One region of the Streptomyces flavalbus genome, then DNA from elsewhere that is predicted to be linked to it. Evidence: riboswitches for the same ligand, from Rfam matches in the RefSeq annotation. Region 1 holds a riboswitch; each other region holds the start of a gene.
What was found. A riboswitch is a leader RNA that binds a small molecule or an ion and turns the genes downstream of it on or off. The one in region 1 is predicted to bind cobalamin.

Region 2: linked by a shared signal. The riboswitch ahead of ACFQZ6_RS23950 (ribonucleoside-diphosphate reductase subunit alpha) and the one ahead of ACFQZ6_RS28570 (energy-coupling factor ABC transporter permease) in region 1 are both predicted to bind cobalamin.
Region 3: linked by a shared signal. The riboswitch ahead of cobT (nicotinate-nucleotide--dimethylbenzimidazole phosphoribosyltransferase) and the one ahead of ACFQZ6_RS28570 (energy-coupling factor ABC transporter permease) in region 1 are both predicted to bind cobalamin.

The regions. Positions count from the first base shown of each region.
Region 1 is NZ_JBHTEB010000001.1:6,378,689-6,386,504, forward strand. It holds gene ACFQZ6_RS28555 (energy-coupling factor ABC transporter ATP-binding protein) at 1-201, opposite strand, end outside; gene cbiQ (cobalt ECF transporter T component CbiQ) at 198-947, opposite strand; gene ACFQZ6_RS28565 (energy-coupling factor ABC transporter substrate-binding protein) at 954-1,322, opposite strand; gene ACFQZ6_RS28570 (energy-coupling factor ABC transporter permease) at 1,319-2,029, opposite strand; cobalamin riboswitch at 2,060-2,244, opposite strand; gene ACFQZ6_RS28575 (magnesium and cobalt transport protein CorA) at 2,388-3,548, opposite strand; gene ACFQZ6_RS28580 (winged helix DNA-binding domain-containing protein) at 3,700-4,806, shown strand; gene ACFQZ6_RS28585 (ATP-binding protein) at 5,271-7,816, opposite strand, start outside.
Region 2 is NZ_JBHTEB010000001.1:5,297,888-5,305,703, forward strand. It holds gene ACFQZ6_RS23935 (bifunctional albaflavenone monooxygenase/terpene synthase) at 1-1,050, shown strand, start outside; gene ACFQZ6_RS23940 (hypothetical protein) at 1,112-1,903, shown strand; gene ACFQZ6_RS23945 (ribonucleotide-diphosphate reductase subunit beta) at 1,909-2,922, opposite strand; gene ACFQZ6_RS23950 (ribonucleoside-diphosphate reductase subunit alpha) at 2,922-5,288, opposite strand; cobalamin riboswitch at 5,418-5,541, opposite strand; gene ACFQZ6_RS23955 (GNAT family N-acetyltransferase) at 5,594-6,100, opposite strand; gene mctP (monocarboxylate uptake permease MctP) at 6,182-7,795, opposite strand; gene ACFQZ6_RS23965 (DUF3311 domain-containing protein) at 7,792-7,816, opposite strand, start outside.
Region 3 is NZ_JBHTEB010000001.1:5,963,058-5,970,873, reverse strand. It holds gene ACFQZ6_RS26785 (hypothetical protein) at 1-1,450, opposite strand, end outside; gene ACFQZ6_RS26780 (hypothetical protein) at 1,501-1,926, opposite strand; gene rpmF (50S ribosomal protein L32) at 2,125-2,295, shown strand; gene ACFQZ6_RS26770 (hypothetical protein) at 2,295-2,423, shown strand; gene cobT (nicotinate-nucleotide--dimethylbenzimidazole phosphoribosyltransferase) at 2,425-3,573, opposite strand; cobalamin riboswitch at 3,667-3,847, opposite strand; gene ACFQZ6_RS26760 (YitT family protein) at 3,903-4,583, opposite strand; gene ACFQZ6_RS26755 (NifU family protein) at 4,764-5,306, opposite strand; gene feoB (ferrous iron transporter B) at 5,314-7,293, opposite strand; gene ACFQZ6_RS26745 (FeoA family protein) at 7,290-7,604, opposite strand.

The DNA of each region.
Region 1 (7,816 bases):
CTCCAGGGTCAACCGGCCCTCGCGGGGGCGCAGTCCACCGCTCAGCAGCCGCATCAGGGTGGTCTTGCCGCTGCCGTTGCGGCCCAGGAGGGCGAGCGCGCGCCCCTCGTGGATGGCGAAGTCGAGGCCGCTGAGGACGGTGGGCCCGTCCTCGTAGGCGAAGGACGCGCCCCGCAGGGCGACCAGGGCGGGCTCGCTCATGTCAGCGGCCTTTCGAGTACGAGGGTGAGGGCGGCGACCGCCGCGAGCAGGGCGAGGCTCGCGCCGGTGAACCGCGCGGAGACGCGGGCCTCCGGCAGCAGCACCCGCAGGGAGCCGTCGTAGCCGCGTCCGGCGAGTCCGGCCTGGAGGCGCTGCGCCCGGTCGAAGGCCCGCACGAACGCGGTCGCGCCGAGCCCGGCCAGGGACCGCCAGGTCGCCGCGCGGGTGGTGTGGCCGAGCCGGGCGGCCTGCGCGGCGCGGATCCGCCGCACCGAGTCCAGCAGCAGGAAGCTCATCCGGTACGTCACCAGCGCGACGTCGACGACGGGCGCGGGCACCCCGGCGCGCACCAGGCGCGGCAGCAGGTCCGACATCGGCGTGGTGAACGCGAACAGCAGCACGCCCAGGGACGCGGCCGACGTCCGCAGCAGCAACTCCCCGGCGCGGGCCGGGCCGTCGGCGGCGAGGGACACGAAGCCGTCCGGGCCGCCGACCTGGACGAGCAGGGTGGCGGCGCCGGTCACGCAGAAGCCCAGCGGCACCTTGTAGGCCCGCCACAGCCTGCGGCCCGGCACCCCGGCCGGGCCGAGCAGCAGCGTCAGCGCGGTCAGCAGTACCAGGGCGGCGCCCGGCCAGGGCGGCAGGGAGATCGCGAGCACGGTCAGACCGAGTCCCAGCACGGCCTTGTCCACGGGGTGGCGGCGGCGCCAGCGGCTGCTGTGCGCCGCCGCGTCGATCGGCAGCACCGGCGCTCAGTCCTGTCCGGTGGCGGGATCGGTGGGCTGCCCGGCGGTCTGTCCGGCGGTCTGGGCGGCCCGCGCCCGTTCCTCGCCCTGGCGCCTGCCCCTTCGCAGCCCGAAGTAGTAGGCGAGGAAGCCCGCGCCGAGCGCCGCCTGGAGGGAGAACAGACCGGACTCGATCTCCCCGGACGGCGGTTCGTACAGCGGTGAGAACCAGGGCTCGTAGTCCGGGTGCTGCTCGGTGATCGCCGTCTCCGCCTGCCCGTCGGAGCCGGTGAACGGCTCGTCCTTGTGGTCGCCGAGGCCGAGCGCCAGCGGCAGCACGGCGAGCGCGGCGACCAGCGCGAGGAGTACGAGGTTGATCTTCGCGTTCCGGCTCATCGGGTCACCGCCTCCGCCTCCGACGCCGCCCGCCGCCCCCGCGCCCCGGTGACGAGCACCCCGAGCCGGGTCAGCTCGCCCTTGCTGGACTGCACCAGCAGCCGCATCACCAGCACCGTCAGCAGGCCCTCGCTCACCGCCAGCGGGATCTGCGTGACGGCGAAGATGGAGCCGAACTTGCCGAGCGCGCCGAGGAACCCGCTGCTCGGGTCGGGGAAGGCCAGCGCGAGCTGGACGCTGGTGACGCAGTACGTGGACAGGTCGGCGACGAACGCGCCGCCGAAGACGGCGGCCATCAGCGGTACGTCGAAGCGGCGCAGCAGCCGGTAGGCGCCGTACCCGGCCCACGGGCCGACGATCGCCATGGAGAAGACGTTGGCGCCGAGCGTGGTCAGCCCGCCGTGCGCCAGCAGCAGCGCCTGGAACAGCAGCGTGATGGTGCCGAGCACCGCCATCACCGGCGGCCGGAACAGGATGGCGCCCAGACCGGTGCCGGTGGGGTGCGAGCAACTGCCGGTCACGGACGGCAGCTTCAGCGCGGACAGGACGAAGGTGAAGGCGCCGGACGCCCCGAGGAGCAGGGTGCTCTCGGGGTGCTCCCTGACCTCACGGGTGAGTGACCGGACTCCGTGGACGACGAACGGCGCGGACGCGACACCCCAGGCGATCGCGTGCGCCGGAGGGAGGAAACCCTCGGCTATGTGCATGGCTCAGCAGACCCTCTCCAGCACCTCGTGGATGGTTGACGCGCCTTGGCCGGTCTCCTGGCTGACGGGTACCACCGCCCGTGCTCCGCCTTCCCGGGTCCCGAAGGACCCAGTGGCCGCCCCTAGGGGCTGGAGCCGGACTTCCCGATCACAGTGGCGAGGGCCGCACCGGCATCACACCGGATTTCCCGTTCACCAAGGCGTGGTGACAGTAATCGGCCCCCGGGGGTGGTGACAAGCGGGCATCAGGGGCGCGAATACGGGCGCACACCCGCACACCGGCGCACTCGGACGCCCCGGGGTGCCCTGTCTCACACTCGGGGCCCGGGAGCGGTGGTGGGCGGGACTGGCCGGGCGCCTACAGCCAGCCGCGTCGCTTGAACACCACGTACAGGCTGACGCAGACCAGCCCCATCAGGGCGATGGCGAAGGGGTAGCCGAACAGCCAGTGGAGTTCGGGCATGTGGTCGAAGTTCATGCCGTAGATCGTGCCGACCAGGGTCGGTGCGAAGAGGATCGCCGCCCAGGCCGAGATCTTCTTCAGCTCCTCGTTCTGCGCGAAGCCCGCCTCCGCCAGCGCCCGCATCTCCGCGTTCTGCTGCTGGGTCACCAGCGTGGCGTTGACGGTGAGGATGTCGGTCAGGGCCTGGCGGAAGCCGTCGACGCGTTCGCTGGTGTGGGTGACGTGGTCGGCGACGTCGCGCAGGTAGCGCTGGAGTTCCTCGTCGGTGCCGTACTTCGCGAAGCCCGCCATCAGGCCGTGCAACATGCCGACCAGGGGGCGGGTGGAGCGCTGGAACTCCACCATCTCCCGGGAGAGTTCGTAGATGCGGCGGGAGACCTCCGGATCGCCGCGGAAGACCTCGGTCTCGATCTCGTCGATGTCGTTCTGCACGCCCTCGACGACCGGCGCGTACCCGTCGACCACCGCGTCCAGGATGGCGTACAGCACCGCCTCGGGACCGAGGCGCAGCAACTCCCGGCTGTCCTCCATGCGGTGGCGTACGGCGGACAGGTCGGGGGCGCCGCCGTGCCGCACCGTGATCACGAAGTCCGGGCCGACGAAGACGTGCAGCTCACCGAAGTCGACCTCCTCGGGTGCGTCGAGGTAGCGGGCGGCGCGCAGCACGACGAAGAGGGTGTCGCCGTAGCGCTCCAGCTTCGGCCGCTGGTGGGCCTCCATCGCGTCCTCCACCGCGAGCGGGTGCAGGTCGAACTCGGCGGCCAGCGACAGCAGTTCCGCGTCGGTGGGGCGGGCGAGCCCGATCCACGCCATGCCGGAGGGGTGCTCGCGCAGCTCACGGTAGGTCTCCGCGAGGGTGCCGGGGGAGGAGACGCGGACGCCGTCCCGGTACAGGGCGGACTCCACGACGCTGACCGGCTCCGGCGGCGACGGCTCGGGCGCCGCCTCGGGGGGCGCCGGGGGAGTCTGCCGCGGGGGCCGCTCCGCGGGCCGCGACCGCCGCCAGACCGGCTTCAGGGCGCTCCTCGCGCCGGGACGGTCACGTCGCTCGGACATCACGGCTGCCTTCCGGTGGGGGTACGGCGTCAGGGTGATCGACGAGCAGGATATACGGGGGCGAAACGTACGACCGGGGAGTACCCGAGCCGCGGACACCCCGTCATGAGTAGGTCAGGAACTGTCCGCCATCCGCGCTAGCGTGCGGAGCATGACGAAGACGGCCCCGGCGGCGCCCCTGCTCACCACCCGCGCCCTCAACCGCGCCACCCTCGCCCGGCAACTGCTGCTGCGCCCCGCCCGGCGCACCGCGGCCGACGCCGTCGGGCACCTGCTCGGGCTCCAGGCACAGAACGTCAAGCCCCCGTATTACGCGCTCGCCGCCCGCCTGGAGGGGTTCGGGCCCGAGGAGCTGTCCGGGCTGATGGCGGACCGGGCCGTCGTACGGATCGTCACCATGCGCTCCACCATCCACACCCACACCGCCGACGACGCCCTCACCCTGCGGCCCCTGGTGCAGCCCGCCCGGGACCGGGAGATCAACGTCTTCCGCAAGGGGCTGGTCGGTGTCGACCTCGAACGGCTCGCGCGGCTCGCCCGGGAGCTGGTGGAGGCCGAGCCGCGCACCATGGGGCAACTGCGGGACGCGCTGGGCGCCGAGTGGCCGGACGCCGACCCGCGGTCCCTCGCCGTCGCCGCCCGGTGTGCGCTGCCGCTCGTCCAGGTCACCCCGCGCGGGGTGTGGGGCCGCTCCGGGCAGGTCGCCCTCACCACCGCCGAGCACTGGCTGGGCCGCCCCGCCGAGCCCGCGCCCGCCCCGGAGGACGTCGTACGGCGCTACCTCGCCGCGTTCGGCCCGGCGTCCGTGAAGGACATGCAGACCTGGTCGGGACTGACCCGGCTGCGGCCCGCCTTCGAACGGCTCCGCCCCGAGCTGCTCACCTTCCGCGACGCGCACGGCACCGAACTCCTCGACCTGCCCGACGCGCCGCGCCCCGACCCGGACACCGGGGCACCGGCGCGGCTGCTGCCCGAGTACGACAACCTGCTGCTGTCCCACGCCGACCGCACCCGCGTCGTGCCCGCCGAGTACCGGGGCCGCACCTGGCAGGGCAACGTCGCCCACGCCACCTTCCTCGTCGACGGGTTCCTCGCGGGCGTGTGGCGGCTGCGCGACGACGCCCTCGTCATCGAGCCGTTCGGCCGCCTGACCGCCGTACAGCGCGCGGAGGTCACCGCGGAGGCGGAGCGGATGCTGGGGGTGCTGCACCCCGGGGAGCCGTACGACGTGCGCTTCGGGACCGTCGTAGGGGTGTGAGCGCGTGGAGAGGGGGCGTTGCGGGCCGCTCGTGGAGGCCCGCAACGCCCCCTGGTATTTCACCTGAGGGGTACTCAGGAGCCGTGGGCCGGTGACCGACCGGTCATGAGGCGAGCTGGGGGTGGCGTGACGTTCCGGAGGAGGGGGCGCGCACCCGGCGGGCCCGGGACGGCGGTGGCGGCGAGCGCCGCCACCGCCCCGCGTCTGGCGGTGTTCCTGGCGCGGTCGAGCCCGGACATGGATCTCCTCGTTGGCCGGTGGGGGGTCGCCCGGGGTGCAGGCCCGGGCGTTCGGCACGGCCCTTACGCTAGGGCCGCCCGCGGGGCCCGCCCAATGAGGGAACCCCCTAAGGGGGAGGGGAGTTGGCAGGGAAAACCCTCGGTCCCGGACGGCAAACCTTCGTTGTCGCCCGGGTGTCCCGGCTGTTCCCGCTGTCTGGGCTGTCCCGGCTGTCCGGGCCGTCGTCAGCCCGTCGTGCGGCCCGCCGCCAGGCGGACCAGGTCCACCCGTGAGCGTATGCCCAGCTTCCGGTAGACCCGCGTCAGGGTCGCCTCGACCGTCTTCACGCTGATGAACAGCCGGGCCGCGATCTCCCGGTTGGTGGCGCCCTCCATCACCAGCGCCGCGACCTGACGCTCCATCGCCGCCAGGCCCTCCAGCGCGGCGGGCGGCGCGGGCGCGGGCACCGGCGCCACCGGCTCCGGCGCGCCCGCGGCGACGGCCGCGTCCACCTGCCGCAGCCACGGCAGCGCCCGGCACCGCCGGAACAGCCGCGCCGCCTCCTCGTACGACGACGGCGCCGCACCCGGCCGCAGGGCCCGCAGCCGCGCCAGTTCGAACGCGGCCCGCGCCTCCTCCAGGCCGTACCCCAGCTTGCCGAGCCGGTCCTGGACCGACGTGAGCTGCGCCAGCGCGTCGTCCACGTCGCCGTGCGCGGCCCGCACCAGCGCCTCCGCCCGGTCCAGGACGGCCAGCACGCTCTCCCGGTCCAGGCGCAGCGCCTGCTCGCGCGTGACGTCGATGACGTCCCGCGCCTCCCCGGTCTCCCCGATCCGCACCAGCGCCTCCGCGAGGTCGCCCTGCCACCGCCCGCGCGCCGGGTCGGTCACCCCGAGCCCCTCCTCCAGGACCCGCACCCGGCGCAGCGACCGGGCCGCGCCGACCGCGTCCAGCGCGACGAGCTGGGCGTGCCCGAGCGCCGCGAGCGCCCGCGACAGGTACACCGTGTCGCCGTCCTCCTCGGCGTGCGACACCGCCTCCTGGGCCAGCGTCAGCGCCCGTCCGGCGTCCCCGCCCGCCGCCTCCGCCAGCGAGGTCAGCATCGCGGAGGCGCCCTCGCCGATGCCGCAGTCCCGGGCCAGCCGCAGCCCCTCGCGGGCCAGGTCCAGGGCCCGGCCGCAGTGCCCGGAGCGCAGCTCGGTGTCGGCGAGGAAGCGCAGGAAGTGCACCTCGGACTCGACCATGCCGCGCCGCCGCGCCTCCCGCAGCAGCGCGGTGACGGTACCGCGCGCCTCGGTGAGCTGGTCGCCCATCAGCAGCCAGCGGAACCGGGCCGCCCCGGCGCCGTTGTGGTGGCACGCCACCTGCGGGTCCTGCGGCTCGCGCAGCGCCCGCTTGATCGTCAGGGGCGCGTCGGGGTGGCCCATCAGGGTCTCCGACTGCGCCTGGAACGCCAGCGCCAGCAGCTCGGTGCGCCGGTCGCCACCGCGGGCGGCCAGCTCGGCGGCGTGCGCGGCCTCGTGCCGGGCCTCCGCGAAGTCGCCCTCGACCATCAGCCCGCGCCACGCGAGCTGGTAGTGGACCAGGGCGAGCAGCCGCGGGTCGTCGCCCGCGTCGGCGAGGGCCTGCGGGAAGACCGCGTCGACCTCGCCCAGGGCCTGCCCGGCGGCCTCGATGACGACCATCCAGGCGCCCACCCGGTCGGCGGAGGCGGTGGCCCGGGTCAGCACCTCGTGGGCGATGTCCCGCGCCAGGTCCACCTCACCGGCGAGCAGCGCGTCCTCGGCGGCCTGGAGCCTGCGCCCGTCGGGTCCTGGCACGCCGTGCGCGGGGGTGTGCCGGGCGGCGAGCAGACCCAGCGACGCGGCCACCGAGGGCGCCCCGCGGTCCCGGGCCAGCGCGGCGGCCTCCGCGAGCCGGGCGGCCACCTCCGGGTCGGCGCCGGTGGTGGCCAGCGCCAGGTGCCGGGCGCGTTCGATCGGGTCGGAGGCGGCGCGGGACAGCGCGGCGTGCGCGGCCCGGCGCTGCTGCCCGGTCGCCTCCGCGTACAGCGCGGCCGAGATCAGCGGGTGCGCGAACCGTACGGCGGGCCCCTCCGGCTCCGTCGCCAGCAGGCCCAGCTCCGCCGCGCGGGCGGTCTCCGCCTCGGCGTCCTCCCGTCCGGCCGCGTGCAGCAGGGCCAGGGTGGGGCGGGCGCCCGCGCTGGCGACGAGCAGGGTGTGCCGGGCGCCCGGCGGCAGCATCTGCAGGCGGCTGAGGACCAGCGCCCGCAGCGAGGTCGGCACCGGCAGCGGCTCACCGGGCCGCGGCGGCGTGGGGCTCTCGGCGAGGGCGCGGCCCAGTTCGAGGGCGAACAGCGGGTTGCCGCCGCTGGTGCGGTGGATGTCCCGGACCGTGGAGCGGGACAGCCCCGCGTAGCCGCGCTGGTCGAGCAGCCCGGACACCTGGGCGCGGGTCAGCGGGCCGAGCCGCAGCGCGAGCGTGTCCGGGGGTGACGCGCGCAGATGACGGTCGTACTCCTGGCCCTCGGTGCGCACCGCGCACAGCATCCGCACCGGGGTGTCGCCCAGGCGGCGGGCGGCGAAGCCGAGGAGTTCGGCGCTGGCCGGGTCCAGCCACTGGAGGTCGTCGGCGACCAGCAGCACGGGCCCGTCGGCGGCGAGGGCGCGCAGCGCGGACAGCACCGCGAGGCGCAGGGCGAGGCCGTCACGCTGGAGCGTGGACTCGCCACGGCCGGTGAGCGCCGACTCCAGCGCGGTGCGCTGCGCGGCGGGCAGCTTCCCGGCCACCT
Region 2 (7,816 bases), 1.1 Mb from region 1:
CGGCGCCAACGGCGCACCATCCAGCCCGCGTTCCGGCTGGACGCCATCCCGGCGTACGGGCCGGTCATGGAGGAGGAGGCGCACGCCCTCGTCGAGCGGTGGCGGACCGGCGCGACCGTCGACTGCACCTCGGAGTCGTTCCGGATCGCCGTGCGCGTCGCGGCCCGCTGCCTGCTGCGCGGCCAGTACATGGACGAGCGGGCGGAGCGGCTGTGCGTCGCGCTCGCCACCGTCTTCCGGGGCATGTACCGGCGGATGGTCGTGCCGCTCGGGCCGCTGTACCGGCTGCCGCTTCCGGCCAACCGCGAATTCAACCGCGCACTGGCCGATTTGCATCTCCTCGTCGACGAGATCGTGGCCGAGCGGCGGGCCTCCGGGCAAAGGCCGGACGATTTGCTGACGGCTTTGCTGGCGGCGAAGGACGAGAATGGCGAGCCCATCGGGGAGCAGGAGATCCACGACCAGGTCGTGGCGATACTCACCCCCGGAAGCGAAACCGTGGCTTCCACGATCATGTGGCTGCTCCAGGTTCTCGCGGAACACCCGGAACACGCGGACAAGGTCCGGGACGAGGTTGAATCCGTGACGGGCAGCCGACCCGTGGCATTCGACGACGTCCGTAAGCTCGGCCACACCAACAATGTCGTCACGGAGGCGATGCGTTTGCGGCCCGCCGTCTGGATTCTCACCCGGCGGGCGGTCACCGACACCGCACTCGGTGGCTATCGCATTCCGGCCGGGGCCGACCTCGTCTACAGTCCGTACGCGATCCAACGCGATGCGCGTTCATACGCCAACAACCTGGAGTTCGACCCCGACCGCTGGCTTCCGGAACGCGTCAGGGACGTGCCGAAGTACGCCATGAGCCCGTTCAGCGTCGGCAACCGCAAGTGCCCCAGCGACCACTTCTCCATGGCCCAGTTGACGCTGATCACCGCCGCGGTGGCCACCGCCTTCCGCCTGGAGCAGGTCCCCGGTTCCAACGACACCACCCGCGTCGGCATCACCCTGCGCCCGCACCGGCTGCTGCTGCGCCCGGTACCCCGGTGACCGTCCCGTTCCGCACCGCCGGAGCGCGTGTGTAACCTCTCCCGGACACCAGGGGAGGATCATGGAACACATCACGCGCTCCGCGCGGCGCACGGCGTGGGCGGTCACGGGCGGGGCCACCGCGCTCGTCCTGCTCACCGCGACCGGCGCGCACGCGGAGGGCCGCGGCGACGTCCGCGTCACCAGCACCGTCGTCAACGGCGGCAAGAACGTCAAGGTCGGGACGAAGGCGGTCGTCACGTTCCCGATCGCCATGACCGTTCAGGACGACTCGGGGGTGAAGGGGGTCACCGACCTCAGCGCCTTCAACTCGTCCAACGGCTACGGCTTCTTCGACTGGACCGGCACCACCTGTGTGAAGAAGACCTCGACCACGTCCGTGTGCACGGGGACGATGAAGGTCGACCCGGCCTGGATCCCGAACAGCGACGACATCAACTCCAACAACATCGCGGGGACCTGGCAGGCCGCCGCCACCGTCAAGGCCAACGACGGCGACTACTGGATCCACGACCGCATCGCCCTGTTCAAGGTCAAGCGCGCCTCCGCGCCCACCGTCAACGCCGGACCCGAGCCGGTCGCCAAGGGCGGCACGCTCACCGTGGCGGGGAAGCTGTCGCGGGCCAGTTGGGAGAGCCTGAAGTACTACGGCTTCGCCGGAACGGTGCTGCTCCAGCACCGCCCCAGCGGCTCCTCCGACTACCGCACGGTCAAGACCGTCACGGCCGACGGCTCCGGCCTGCTGCGCACCAAGGTGACCGTCTCCTCGGCGGGCACCTGGCGCTGGTACTTCCCCGGCACGACGACGACCGCGCGGGCCGCGTCGGCCGGGGACTACGTGGCGTTGGGGTAGCCGACCTAGAAGTCCTCGTCCAGGTCGACCGTGCCCTCCACGGCGACCTGGTACGCGGACGGGCGGCGCTCGAAGAAGTTGGTCAGTTCCTGGACGCCCTGCAACTCCATGAAGGGGAACGGGTTCTCGGAGCCGTACACCGGGGCGAAGCCCAGGCGGGTCAGGCGCTGGTCGGCGACGCACTCCAGGTACTGCCGCATCGAGTCGGTGTTCATCCCCGGCAGCCCGTCACCGCACAGGTCGCGCCCGAACTGCAGCTCCGCCTCGACGGCCTCCTTCAGCATGTCGGTGACCTGCCGCTGGAGCGCGTCGTCGAACAGCTCCGGCTCCTCCTTGCGGACGGTGTCCACGACGTCGAACGCGAAGGACATGTGCATGGTCTCGTCCCGGAAGACCCAGTTGGTGCCGGTCGCCAGGCCGTGCAGCAGGCCCCGGCTGCGGAACCAGTAGACGTACGCGAAGGCGCCGTAGAAGAACAGGCCCTCGATGCACGCGGCGAAGCAGATCAGGTTGAGCAGGAGGCGGCGGCGGTCGGCCTGGGTCTCCAGGCGGTCGATCTCCTCCACCGAGTCCATCCACCTGAAGCAGAACTCGGCCTTCTCGCGGATGGAGGGGATGTTCTCGACGGCGGCGAACGCGGCCGTGCGGTCCTCCGGGTCGGGCAGGTAGGTGTCAAGCAGCGTCAGGTAGAACTGGACGTGCACGGCCTCCTCGAAGAGCTGCCGCGACAGGTACAGCCGCGCCTCGGGGGAGTTGATGTGCTTGTAGAGGGTGAGCACCAGGTTGTTCGCGACGATCGAGTCGCCCGTCGCGAAGAAGGCGACCAGACGGCCGATCAGGTGCTGCTCGCCCGGCGTCAGCCTCGCCAGGTCGGCGACGTCGGAGTGGAGGTCGACCTCCTCCACGGTCCAGGTGTTCTTGATGGCGTCCCGGTAGCGCTCGTAGAAGTCCGGGTAGCGCATGGGGCGCAGGGTCAGTTCGAAGCCCGGGTCGAGCAGGTTGGTGGTACGGCTGGTCATTACTGGCAGGCCTCGCAGGACTCGGGGTTCTCAAGGGAGCAGGCGACCGCCTCGGGGGCGGGGATGGTGGCCTGGGTGGCGGCCTGGGCGGCTCGGGCGATCCGGGTCGCCGGGCGGGAGCGCAGGTAGTACGTCGTCTTCAGCCCGGACTTCCAGGCGTACGCGTACATCGAGGAGAGCTTGCCGATGGTCGGCGTCTCCATGAACAGGTTCAGGGACTGGGCCTGGTCGAGGAACGGGGTCCGGGCCGCCGCCATGTCGATCAGGGCGCGCTGCGGGACCTCCCACGCCGTGCGGTACAGGCGTCGTACGTCCTCCGGGATCCAGGAGAAGCCCTGCACCGAGCCGCCCGCCTCGCGCAGCGCCTCCCGGGTGCGGTCGTCCCAGACGCCGAGCCGCTTCAGGTCCCGTACCAGGTAGGAGTTGACCTGGAGGAACTCACCGGAGAGGGTCTCGCGCTTGAACAGGTTGGACACCTGCGGTTCGACGCACTCGTAGACGCCCGCGATGGAGGCGATCGTCGCCGTCGGCGCGATGGCGAGGAGCAGGGAGTTGCGCATCCCGACCGCCGCGATCCGCTCGCGCAGCGCCGCCCAGCGCTCCGGCCAGGTCAGCTCGGTGTCGTAGTGGTCGGGGTGCAGCACGCCCCGCGCGGTGCGGGTCTTCGCCCAGGCCGGAAGCGGGCCGTTGCGCTCGGCGAGGTCGGCGGACGCCTCGTACGCGGCGAGCATGATCCGCTCGGCGATCCGGCTGGACAGGCCCTTCGCCTCGGCGGAGTCGAAGGGCAGCCGGAGCTGGAAGAAGACGTCCTGGAGGCCCATCACGCCCAGGCCCACCGGCCGCCAGCGGGCGTTGGAGCGGCCCGCCTGCTCGGTCGGGTAGAAGTTGATGTCGACCACGCGGTCCAGGAAGGTGACCGCGGTGCGGACGGTGGCGTCCAGGCGCTCCCAGTCGATGTCCCCGCCGTCCCCGCCGTCCCCGACGTCGACGAACGCGCCGAGGTTGACCGAGCCCAGGTTGCACACGGCGGTCTCACCGTCGTCCGTCACCTCCAGGATCTCCGTGCAGAGGTTGGAGGAGTGGATGACGTGGCCCGGCTCGGCGGTCTGGTTGGCGGTGCGGTTGGCGGCGTCCTTGAAGGTCATCCAGCCGTTGCCGGTCTGCGCGAGGGTGCGCATCATCCGGCCGTACAGCTCACGGGCCGGGACGGTCTTCCGCGCCAGGCCCGCCGCCTCGGCCGCGCGGTAGGCGGCGTCGAACTCCGCGCCCCACAGGTCGACCAGCTCGGGCACGTCGGACGGCGAGAACAGCGACCAGGTGCCGTCCTCGGCGACCCGGCGCATGAACTCGTCCGGCACCCAGTGCGCCAGGTTGAGGTTGTGGGTGCGGCGGGCGTCCTCGCCGGTGTTGTCCCGCAGCTCCAGGAACTCCTCGATGTCGGAGTGCCAGGTCTCCAGGTAGACCGCCGCCGCGCCCTTGCGACGCCCGCCCTGGTTCACCGCGGCCACCGAGGCGTCCAGCGTCTTCAGGAACGGGACGATGCCGTTGGAGTGCCCGTTGGTGCCCCGGATCAGCGAACCGCGCGAGCGGACGCGGCTGTACGACAGTCCGATGCCGCCCGCGTGCTTGGAGAGCCGGGCGACCTGGTGGTAGCGCTCGTAGAGGGAGTCCAGCTCGTCCTTGGGGGAGTCCAGGAGGTAGCAGGACGACATCTGCGGGTGGCGGGTGCCGGAGTTGAACAGGGTGGGCGAGGACGGCAGGTAGTCGAGGCGGCTCATCAGCGCGTACAGCGCGGCGACCTCGTCCACCGAGCGGCGGCTGTCGTCCTCCGCGAGCCCGGCGGCGACCCGCAGCAGGAAGTGCTGGGGCGTCTCGATGACCTGCCGGGTGACCGGGTGCCGGAGCAGGTAGCGGGAGTGCAGGGTGCGCAGCCCGAAGTAGCCGAAGCGGTCGTCGGCGTCCGGGTCGACGAGCGCGTCCAGGCGGTCGGCGTGGACGCGGACGAAGTCCGCGGTGCGGTCGGCGATCAGGCCCTCGCGGTGCCCGGTCGCGACGGACTCCGTGAACGACGTGACGCCCTGCGAGGCCGCCTCGGCGCGGATGCCGAGGGTCAGCAGCCGGGCCGCGAGCCGGGAGTACGCGGGGTCCTCCGAGATCAGCCCGGCGGCGGCCTCGGTGGCCAGCTCGCGCAGCTCCCTTTCGTCGGCCCGCGCGGACCGGCCGCGCAGCGCGGCGGCGGCGACCCGGCCGGGGTCGGCGTCGGGCAGGTCGGCGGTCAGCTCGGTCAGGGTCCGCAGCAGCGCGGTACCGGGACCGCCGGTGTCCACCGGGGTCGCTGAAGCGGGATCCGCTGGCGCGATGGTCACGTGGGGCTCTCCCTCGCTCGGCACGGGGCCTGGGCCCTGTGGAGGGCAGGGGGCAGCTCACGAGCGCGCGTGGCGTCGCGTCCACCGGCCCATTCCACGAGGCCCGGACGTCATGGCACCCGGACCGGTCGGCCGGGCGCGCTGTCGGCAGGTCCTCGGACTGACCAGGCGTGCGGAAACACGCATGTACACCGTTGCGGGACAGTTCCGGATTCGCACCGGATTCCCCTGCGGCGACAGCGAGCATGAGCATACATCTTGTGCCGGGGCGGCGTGCCACCCCCAGATGTTGTGTCGGGCCGGTTTCAGAGCGTCAGTTCGTAGACGAGCAGGGAGATGTCGTCCAGCTCCGGGAGCGGGTTCCAGTCACGCTCCGGGGCCCGGGTGAAGCCCAGCCGTTCGTAGACGCGGTGGGCGGCGCGCATGGTGCGCTGGGTGGACAGGACGACGCCCGTGCAGCCGTCGGTGGCGCGGGCGCGGTCGAGGCAGGCGCGCACCAGGGCCTCGCCCGCGCCGCGTCCGCGGGCCTCGCGGGCGACGGCCAGCATCCTGATCTCGGCCTCGCCGGGGCGGGCGATGTCGGACATGGGGCCGGGGCCCGGCACGAAGGTGACGCCGCCGAGGACCCGGCCTTCGGCGGCGGCGACGAGGACCTCCGCGGAGGCGGCGCGCTTGGTGACGTCCCTCAGTTCGTGGAGGTAGGCGTCGCTTTCGCCGAAGTCGAGGAGGCCGTCGTCCAGGTAGGCGGTGGCTGTGATGTCGCCGAGGGTGGTGTGTTCGGTGGGCTCGATGGGCCGGATCTGGATGTCCATGCGGGGAGTGTGGACGACAGCGGGCCGCCGTAGCACTTGCTTTTGGCGGCCCGCCGCGGGGTGGTCGTGGCTGGTCGACCCCTAGGTGCGTGCGGTGTCCGCCGTCGCGGGGGGCAGCTCGACCTGTACTCCCGGGTCACCCGCGTCCGCCGAGTAGTCCTCCGGGCTCGTCTCGTCCACGCCCTCGGGGGCCTTGAGGGTCTTGAGGACGAAGGTCAGGACGATCGTGACGACCAGGTTCAGGACGAACGCCGTCAGGCCGATGTAGCCGATCTCCCCGATGCCCGGGATCTCCTTCGACGAGCCGCCGAAGTGCGCCTGCGTCGGCGAGGAGACGCCGTACGCGGCGACCGTGCCGTACACCATGCCGACCGCCCAGCCCGCGAGCAGCGCCCAGCGGTGGAACCAGCGGGTGAACAGACCGCCGACCAGGGCCGGGAAGGTCTGCAGGATCCAGATGCCGCCGAGGAGCTGGAAGTTGATGGCGACGGTCTTGTCCATGCCGAGGACGAAGACCAGCGCGCCCACCTTCACCAGCAGCGACACCAGCTTGGACACCTTGGTCTCCTGGGCCGGGGTGGCGTCCGGCTTCAGGAAGTCCTTGTAGATGTTGCGGGTGAAGAGGTTGGCCGCCGCGATGGACATGATGGCCGCCGGGACCAGCGCGCCGATGCCGATGGCGGCGAAGGCGACGCCCGTGAACCAGTCCGGGAACATGTTCTCGAAGAGCTGCGGGATCGCGAGCTGCCCGTTGTCCACCTGGACCCCGGCCGCGATCGCCATGAAGCCCAGCAGGGCGAGCAGGCCCAGCATCAGCGAGTACAGCGGCAGGATGGTGGAGTTGCGGCGGATCACCTCACGGCTGCGGCTGGACAGCACGGCGGTCACGCTGTGCGGGTACATGAACAGCGCGAGCGCCGAACCCAGCGCCAGCGTGGCGTACGTCCACTGGGAGGCGGCCGTCGGCGTGAGGCCGCCCGCGCCCGCCGCCTCGTACTTCTGGCTGGCCGCGGCGAAGATGTCGTCGAAGCCGCCCAGCTTGATCGGGATGTAGATGATGGCGACCGCGATGACGAGGTAGATCAGCGTGTCCTTGACGAACGCGATCAGCGCGGGCGCGCGCAGCCCCGAGGAGTAGGTGTACGCCGCCAGCACGCCGAAGGCGATCAGCAGCGGCAGGTCCTTGACGAACCAGTGGGTGTTCTCGCCGCCGCCCACGCCCATCACGTCCAGGACGGCCTGGATGCCGACGAGCTGGAGCGCGATGTACGGCATGGTGGCGAGGATGCCGGTGACGGCGACCGCCAGCGACAGCCCCTTGGAACCGAACCGGCCGCGGACGAAGTCCGAGGTGGTGACGTAGCCGTGCTTGTGGGAGACCGACCACAGCCGGGGCAGGAACACGAACATCATCGGGTAGATGAGGATCGTGTACGGCACCGCGAAGAACCCGGACGCGCCCGCCGCGTAGATCGCCGCGGGGACCGCCACGAAGGTGTACGCCGTGTACAGGTCGCCGCCGAGCAGGAACCAGGTGATCCAGGTGCCGAAGGACCGGCCGCCCAGCCCCCATTCGTCGAGGCTGTGCTCGTTGGCCGCCTTCCGCCAGCGCGCGGCGAGGAACCCCATCACCGTGACGGCGACGAAGAACAGGACGAAGACGGTGAGCGCTACGCCGTTGACGCCGTCCTTCATGCCCCGTCACCCCCCTGCCGC
Region 3 (7,816 bases), 420 kb from region 1:
GCACCATGTCGGCGTCCGGGTGCCCGGCCGGGTAGCCGAGGGTCGCCGCCTCCAGGGCGTGGCCGAGGGCGTCGGGCATCTGGTTGAGGGACGCCTCCAGCTCGTTCTGGTCGAGGGTATTGACGTCGGGGAAGGACTCCCACTCCTCGTTGGTGAAGAAGTCGAGGTAGTTGTTGATCGCCTCCCCGTACTTGTTCTTTCCGAGGTCGGCCGTGGCCTCGTAATTGACCGTTCCGTCCTCGTTGCACGCGGTCGGCGCGTCGGTGAAGAACTTCTTCGCCGCTTCCGGGCTGTTGCCGAGCGCTTCCAGCATGGCGATGGCCGGGTCATAGCCAGCCCCGTTGACGCCGGAGGGGTTGTACGGGTTCTTGAACGAACTGTTCACCACCTTGTTCCCGGCGAACAGGTCCGGCTGCTTCTGGTGCAGTTGCGCCACGTGCTGGGCGATCGGGTTGAGGAACTTGGCGTCGTAGTTCCCGTACCGCATGATTCCGCCGAGCAGTTGGTACCCGAACGGCCCGCCGTATTCGTGCTTGGCCAGCGGAATGTGCTCCGTACCCAGCCTGCGGAGTTCCGGCCCCCACTTGGCGGTGAACTCCTTGTCGTGTGAGGCGGTGGCCAGATTCAGGCCCAGGTTCTTCTGGAGTTCCTGGACATCCTTGAGTCGCTGCGCGTCGAGCTTGCCCAGGTCGTACGTGTCCGTGGAGAGCTGACCGAAGAACGCGAGCGACTTCTCGGGGCCGAGCTTCTCGTAGAAGCCCTTGGCGAACTCCATCGACGAACTGTTGTCCTTCAACAGATCGTTGAGTTGCCGAAGCTCCACGTGTGTGAGGTCCCGGCCCTTGGCCGCGAGAGCGGCGGCGCGGGCGGCCTCCTCCTGGTCCAGCTTCGTGTACTTCGGGGCGCTGAAGTCCTTGCGGTCGGTGACGTTGGCCTCAAGGGCGTTCTTGAGGGCGAGGTCGGCGTCGTTGCAGTTGTCGACGATGAGGTCGATCCTCTTCTGCCACGCCGCGATGTTCCGCCTCTCCTCCCGCAGGAGGTCGTTGTAGTCGGGGTCGCGCCGCGCCTCGGGGACCTCGGACAGCGGCTTCAGCGCCGTGACCCTGCCCTTGCCGTCCACGCGGACACCGGCCGCGTGCGCCTCGTGGTCCCGGATGCTGACCAGGTCGTCCCTGGCCTTCTTGATGGCCGCGTAGCCCTCTTCCAGGATCAGCCTCACGCCCTTGGCCTCGGCGGCGGCGTCCGCGAACTCCTTGGCCGTCTTGCCGATGAACGCCTTGGTGACGCCTGCGTTGACGCCCTCCCAGGACGCCTTGTCCGCCTTCGCCCTCATCCCGTCGGTGGCATCCGTGGCGAGTGTGTCCAGCTTCCGCGCCATGTCCGACCAGTCGTCGACGGCGGCCTTCAGCTTCGCCACCGGGGCGTCGATCAAGTCCTCGTACCTCAGCACGTCGAGCGCTTCCCCCTAGCCCTGCTCCATGTAGCCCTGTTTCAGTAGCCCTACTTCATGTATTCCGTGAGCACGGAGATCCGCGTCAGGTGCCCCTCGATCTTCGCCTCGTCCTTGGCGTGCTGGGCCTTGCTGAAATCGAGGTGGTTCGAGATCTGCGCGCAGGCGTCCAGCAGGGTCCTCAGGTGGGTCTGCCAGTAGTCATGCACCTTCAGCACGGCTGCCCCGCTCACGAAGTTCCCGTTGGTCAACGCCGTCGCCGCGTCGAACGTGGCGGGCCGGGCCATGTCGCCCTCCTTCGCCAACCGTCCGAGCAGGTCGTAGGCGTCATTGCCGATGGCGCCGAGGTCGTCCCGGTTGACGACCAGATCCCTCCCGTCGCCACCGCCTCCCTCGGCAGGGACGCTGTTGAGCCGCGTGGAGGTACGCTCGGCCGCCGCCGTGCGCAGCGCGGCCCACTCTTGCTCGAAGGTCATGAACTCCCTCACTCCCGCCCTCCGTCGGCCACGGCACGGCCTTCGCCGTACCCGCGGCAGGAACAGTGACTTTAGGGAAGAGCAACGCGCGGACGAGGGTTTCCAGCCATGCGGCAGCCCTTGAGCCGGGATGTTAATGACATCCATTTTCATGTATCGTCTGTCCCGCTCACCGATCACCCCCACCCGGAGGCCCCCATGGCCGTACCCAAAGGCAAGATGTCGCGCAGCAACACCCGGCACCGGCGCGCGCAGTGGAAGGCGGTCGCGCCGCAGCTCGTGTCGGTGACGGTGGACGGTGTGCCGCATCTGGTTCCGCAGCGGCTGGCCAAGGCGTACGAGCGTGGTCTGCTGCGGCCCGAGGGCTGATGGCGTCCTCGCCGCGCGGTGGCGAGGCGGCGCTGTCGGGCACCATGGAGCAGGGGCAGGAGCACTGTCACGGCGCCCTGCCCCTCTCCTCCGGCGCGGGGCCCGCTGAGCCGGGCCCGGTCGCGTGAGTCAGGCGTGCTTGTTCGTCACCCCGGCCGAGTCGAACGTGGCCATCTCGCGCAGCGCCCGCACCCCCGCCTGCACCAGCGGCAGGGCCAGCAGCGCACCGGTGCCCTCGCCGAGCCGTAGCCCCAGGTCGACCAGGGGGCGCAGGCCGAGGTGGTGCAGGGCGACGGTGTGGCCGGGTTCGACCGAGCGGTGTCCCGCCACGCACGCGGCCACGGCGTCCGGTGACAGCGCCGCCGCCACCAGGGCCGCCGACGAGGCGATCACCCCGTCCAGGATCACCGGCACCCGGCGCGCGGCGGCGCCCAGCACGAACCCGGCGAGCGCCGCGTGTTCGAGGCCGCCGACCGCCGCCACCACCCCCAACGGGTCCCGTGGGTCCGGCTGGTGCAGATCGAGGGCCGCGCGCACCACGCCCACCTTGCGCCGGCGCGCCGCCGCGTCGATCCCCGCCCCGTGACCGGTCACCTCGTCCGGGTCCACGCCCGTGAACGCGGCGATCAGCGCCGCCGAGGCCGTGGTGTTGGCGATGCCCATGTCGCCGGTGAGCAGGCACCGGCAGCCGTCGTCGACGAGTTCCCAGGCCACGCCGATGCCGACCTCCACCGCGCGGACCGCCTCCTCACGTGTCATCGCCGGTACGCGGGTCATGTCCGCGGTGCCCGCCCGGACCCGGCGTCGTAGCAGCCCGTCCGGGGTCGGGTCCGGGACCGGCAGGTCCGTCGCGACGCCCACGTCCACCACGACCACCCTCGCCCCCGCCTGGGCGGCCAGCGCGTTCACGGCGGCGCCGCTGGCCAGGAAGTTGGCGACCATCTGCGCCGTCACCTCCTGCGGCCAGACGCTCACGCCCTGGGCGTGGACCCCGTGGTCGGCGGCGAAGACGGCCACCGCGGCGGGCGTCGGCATCGGCGGCGGACAACTGCCCGCCACGCCCGCGAGCTGGACCGACACCTCCTCCAACAGGCCGAGCGAGCCGGGCGGCTTGGTCAGACGGTTCTGGCGGTCCCGGGCCGCCGCGAGGGCGCCCGGGTCCGCGGGGGTGATGGCGGCCAGCGCGCGTTCCAGCCACGAACCAACCGCAAGAGCAGAGGCAGAGGCAAAGGCAAAGGCAGCAGGGCCGCTAGAAGGGTCCGAGCCAGTCGAAGGCACCACGAAGGCAGTCCTTACTCTCTCGGCGGTTCTCCACGCCGCCGTGCACGAGCCGCACCCCGGGCAGGCAGCGCCCGGCTACGGGACGGCCGGAATATCCTGGCTCCCGGCTCTCGGCACCCCGCGCGTACGGCAGGGTTACCGGCGTCGGCTCCCGGCCTTCCCAGCCGCCGGTTCACACCGGCCGCCAGTGGCCATCAGCGGGAGACGGCTCCCCGGTCACAGTGGCGGGCCCGCCCCGGACTTGGACCCTCAGGTCCGCACCGGCGTTCCTCCGCATCCGTCCCCGGCATCCTGCCACACTCCGCCACCAGCCCCCACCACGGCTTTCAGGTACCGGTGTAGCGCCCCGGCCGGTGGTTGAGGGCGAGGACGGTGTTGAGGACGACCGCCCCGGCGACGGACAGCGGCACCTTCAGCGGCGGTACGACCGCCAGGGACGCGACCACGATGACGACGTCCAGGGCCATCTGCACGTATCCGGCCCGCAGACCGAACCGTTCCTGCGCGACCAGCGCGAGGATGTTGAAGCCGCCGAGGCTGGACCGGTGCCGGAAGAGGACGAGCAGCCCCACCCCGGCGAGCAGGTTCCCGGCGAGCGCGGCGTAGACCGGGTCGACGGCGAGTTCGGTGATCTCGGCGGGGTGGAGCGAGGCCATCAGGGAGACGACGCCGACCGAGAGCGCCGTACGGATCGTGAAGCTCCAGCCCTTGCGCCGGACGGCGAGCGCGAAGAAGGGCAGGTTCACGGCGAGGAAGACCACCCCGAACGGCACGTCGACCGCGTAGCTGAGCAGCAGCGCCAGCCCCGCGGTGCCGCCCGTGACGGTCCCGCTGGCCTGGAGGAGGAAGAGCCCGAGCGAGGCGAGGAAGGTGCCGGTGAGGATGCCCAGTACGTCCTCGACCACCCCGTGCTTCGTCGACGTGACGGCCGGAGCGGTGCGGTCGGCGGGCCGCCTGGGCCACCCCCACTGCCCCACGGCCCTCGTCGGTGTCTCCGGACTGCTCATGGGTCTCCAGCGGTTCACGTCACGGTCGGCCGGTTCGGGGGCGGCCCCCTGACCAGCCCCGGGCCGGTCCCACGCCAGCATGGCGATGCCGAACACCCACCCGCCTGGGCCGAACAGGCACGGCAGTAGGGCCCACCGGCCCCTGTCGCCACTCCTACGTCACCAGCGCCGACCCCTAAGTCACCGCGCCCCCACCTCCCGCACCCCCACCAGACCAGGATGGCGTCGGCGCAACTCCCGCTCCAGGCGCCGGTGCAGCGTGAGCCAGGCGGCGGGACAGCCGTGGCAGGCACCCGCGAGGCGGACGGTCACGACGCCCCCGTCCACGCCGACCAGTTCGATGCCGCCCCCGTGCGACCGGGCGAAGTCCCCCACGGCCCCGGCAAGAACCTCACGGACCGCACCGCGCAGCCGTACGTCATCGTCACGAGCGCCGTCGGTACCACCACCCCCGGCCACCCACCCCCCGGGATCGGCCAACGCGGCGTGCAGCGCCGTACGAACCGGGGCGACCTCCGTACCCCAACCACGCCCCGCACCCAGGCAGGTGACCACCGCCCCGGGCTCCACCACGACCCGGCCCAGCGTCCCGTCGGCCAGCAGCGCGGCCAGCGGCCCGGGAACCCCGGCCGGTACGCCGGTGCACGGCAGTGTCCCGGCGGGGATGATCCAGCGCAGCGCCTCGGGCTCACCCGGAACCCGCTGCGGGTGAAGGGGAATCACGCTCTCCTCACCCGCCCCCCAGCAGAACGGTCACCGTCCGGGCCAGGAAGGCCATCAGCCAGGCCAGCGCCGTGAGGTAGGCGAGGGCGATCCCCGGCCACTTCCACGTCCCGGTCTCGCGGCGCAGGACCGCCACCGTGGCCATGCACTGGAGGGCGTACACGAAGTAGACCAGCAGCGCGGCGATGGTGGGCGCGGTGAAGACCGGTTCCCCGGCGTGCGGCCCGTCGGCGTACGTCATGGTCCGCAGCGCCCGCGCCGGGTCCTCCGGGTCCTCGGCCGCCGCGACCTGCCCCAGGGTGGCGACGAAGGTCTCGCGGGCGCCCTGCGCGGACAGGACGCCGATGTTGATCCGCCAGTCGAAGCCGAGCGGCTCGAAGACGGGGGAGACGGAGCGGCCCAGGTCGGCGGCGTAGCTGTGGTCGACGGAGTACGCGGACACGGCGACGGGGTCGTCGGGGTCGACGCCCGCCGCGCGGAGCTGCGCGGCGGAGTGCAGCGGCAGGTTCAGCAGCAGCCACAGGACGACGGTGGTGGTGACGATGACGGTGGAGCACTTGCGCAGGAAGGCACGCGCGGACGACCACACCGCCACCAGCACCGCGCGCGGGGCGGGCAGTCGGTAGGGCGGCATCTCCATGTAGAACGGCACCGTCTGGCCGCGCCGGTCGCCGAGCCTCTTGAACACCCAGGCGGCCAGCAGCGCGGACACGGCGCCGAGCAGGTACAGGCCGAACATGACCAGGCCCTGCGCGCCGAACGGGCCGACCCGCCCGGACGGGTCGACGAGCAGCCCGATGAGCAGGACGTAGACCGGCAGCCGCGCCGAGCAGGTCATCAGCGGGGCGGCCATCATGGTGGCGAGGCGGTCCCTGGCCGAGGGCAGGGTGCGGGTGGCCATGATGCCGGGGATCGCGCAGGCGAAGGACGACAGCAGCGCCACGAACGCCCGCCCCTCCAGCCCGAACCGCCCCATCACCCGGTCCATCAGGAACGCCGCGCGGGCCAGGTAGCCGACGCCCTCCAGCAGGGCGAGGAGCAGGAACAGCAGCACGATCTGCGGTACGAAGACCACGACCCCGCCGACGCCGCCGATCAGGGCGTCGCCCAGCAGCCCGGCCAGCCAGGCGGGCCCGACGTGCTCGGCGACCAGGCCGGACAGCCGTACGAAGAGCGCCTCGACGGCGTCCTGGAGCGGGGCGGCCACGGTGAAGACCGTCTGGAAGAACAGCACCATCACCGCGAGGAACGTCACCGTCCCCCACACCGGGTGCAGCAGGACGGCGTCCACGCGCCGGGTGACCTTGTGCCGTTCCGGGGCGCGGTAGTCGGCGAAGGCCAGCACCGACCGCACCCAGGCGTCCCGTTCCCCCGGGTCGGTGGGCGGCGCCACGACCGGCGCCGTCCAGGCACGCCACTGGGCGAGCCGCTCCCGCAGCCGCTCGATGCCGTACCCCCGGTGGCCGACGACCGCCACCGTCGGCACACCGAGCGCCTGGCCCAAAGCGTCCACGTCCACCCGCCCCTGACGGCGCGCCAGTTCGTCGACGAACGTCACCACCACGCAGGTCGGCAGCCCACGGGCCAGCACCTGGGCGACGAAGGCGAGGGACCGCTGGAGTGTGGTGGCGTCCACGACGACGAGTACGGCGTCCGGGCGCGGCGTCCCCTCCAGGCGGCCCTCCAGCACGTCGACCGTGATCCGCTCGTCCGGGCTGACCGGCTCCAGGCCGTAGGTGCCCGGCAGATCCTCGACGAGGTACCTGCGCCCGCCCGCCCGGCAGCTTCCGACGAACCGGGCGACGGTCACGCCGGGGTAGTTGCCGGTCTTGGCGCGCAGCCCCGTCAGCCCGTTGAAGACGCTGGTCTTGCCCGCGTTGGGGCTGCCGACGAGGGCGATCCGCTCGACCTCGGCATCCTCGGCGCCTTCGGCCAGGGCCGTCCCGGCGGCGGCGTCCGGGGCGGGCTCGTGGCACCCCCCGCTCACGCTCCCGCCTCCGTGACGCGCACCCACGCGGACTGCGCCCGCCGCAGGCACACCTCGTAGTCCTGGACCCGGTAGACGACCGGGTCGCGCAGCGGGGCCCGCCGTACGACCTCCACCACCGCGCCGGGAACGAACCCGAGGTCGGCCAACCGGCGCGCCACGGTGGGCGCCTGCGCGCCCACGACCTCCGTCACCGTGGCCCGGGCCCCCGGCGCCAGGTCGGCCAGGGAAAGCGCCCCACGTGCCCCACGTGCCGCGACGGAGACCGTCCGGGCACCGGCCTCGCCACATTCCGGCTCCACGCTGCTCATCTGCCGCCTCTCCCACCACCACAAGTGATGGTGAGGCTAGCCTTGCCTTACTTCCCGAGCATGGGCACCTCGGCCCCACCCGCAGGACCAAAGACCCCTCCCGGACCTGCCACCGCCCGGACTCAAGGCCCACTAGAAACGGGACGCGGGATCACGCACGTCCCCTTGTTTTCAGGTGCATGTCAAGGGAAAGTTCCTCCAGCGCCACGCTA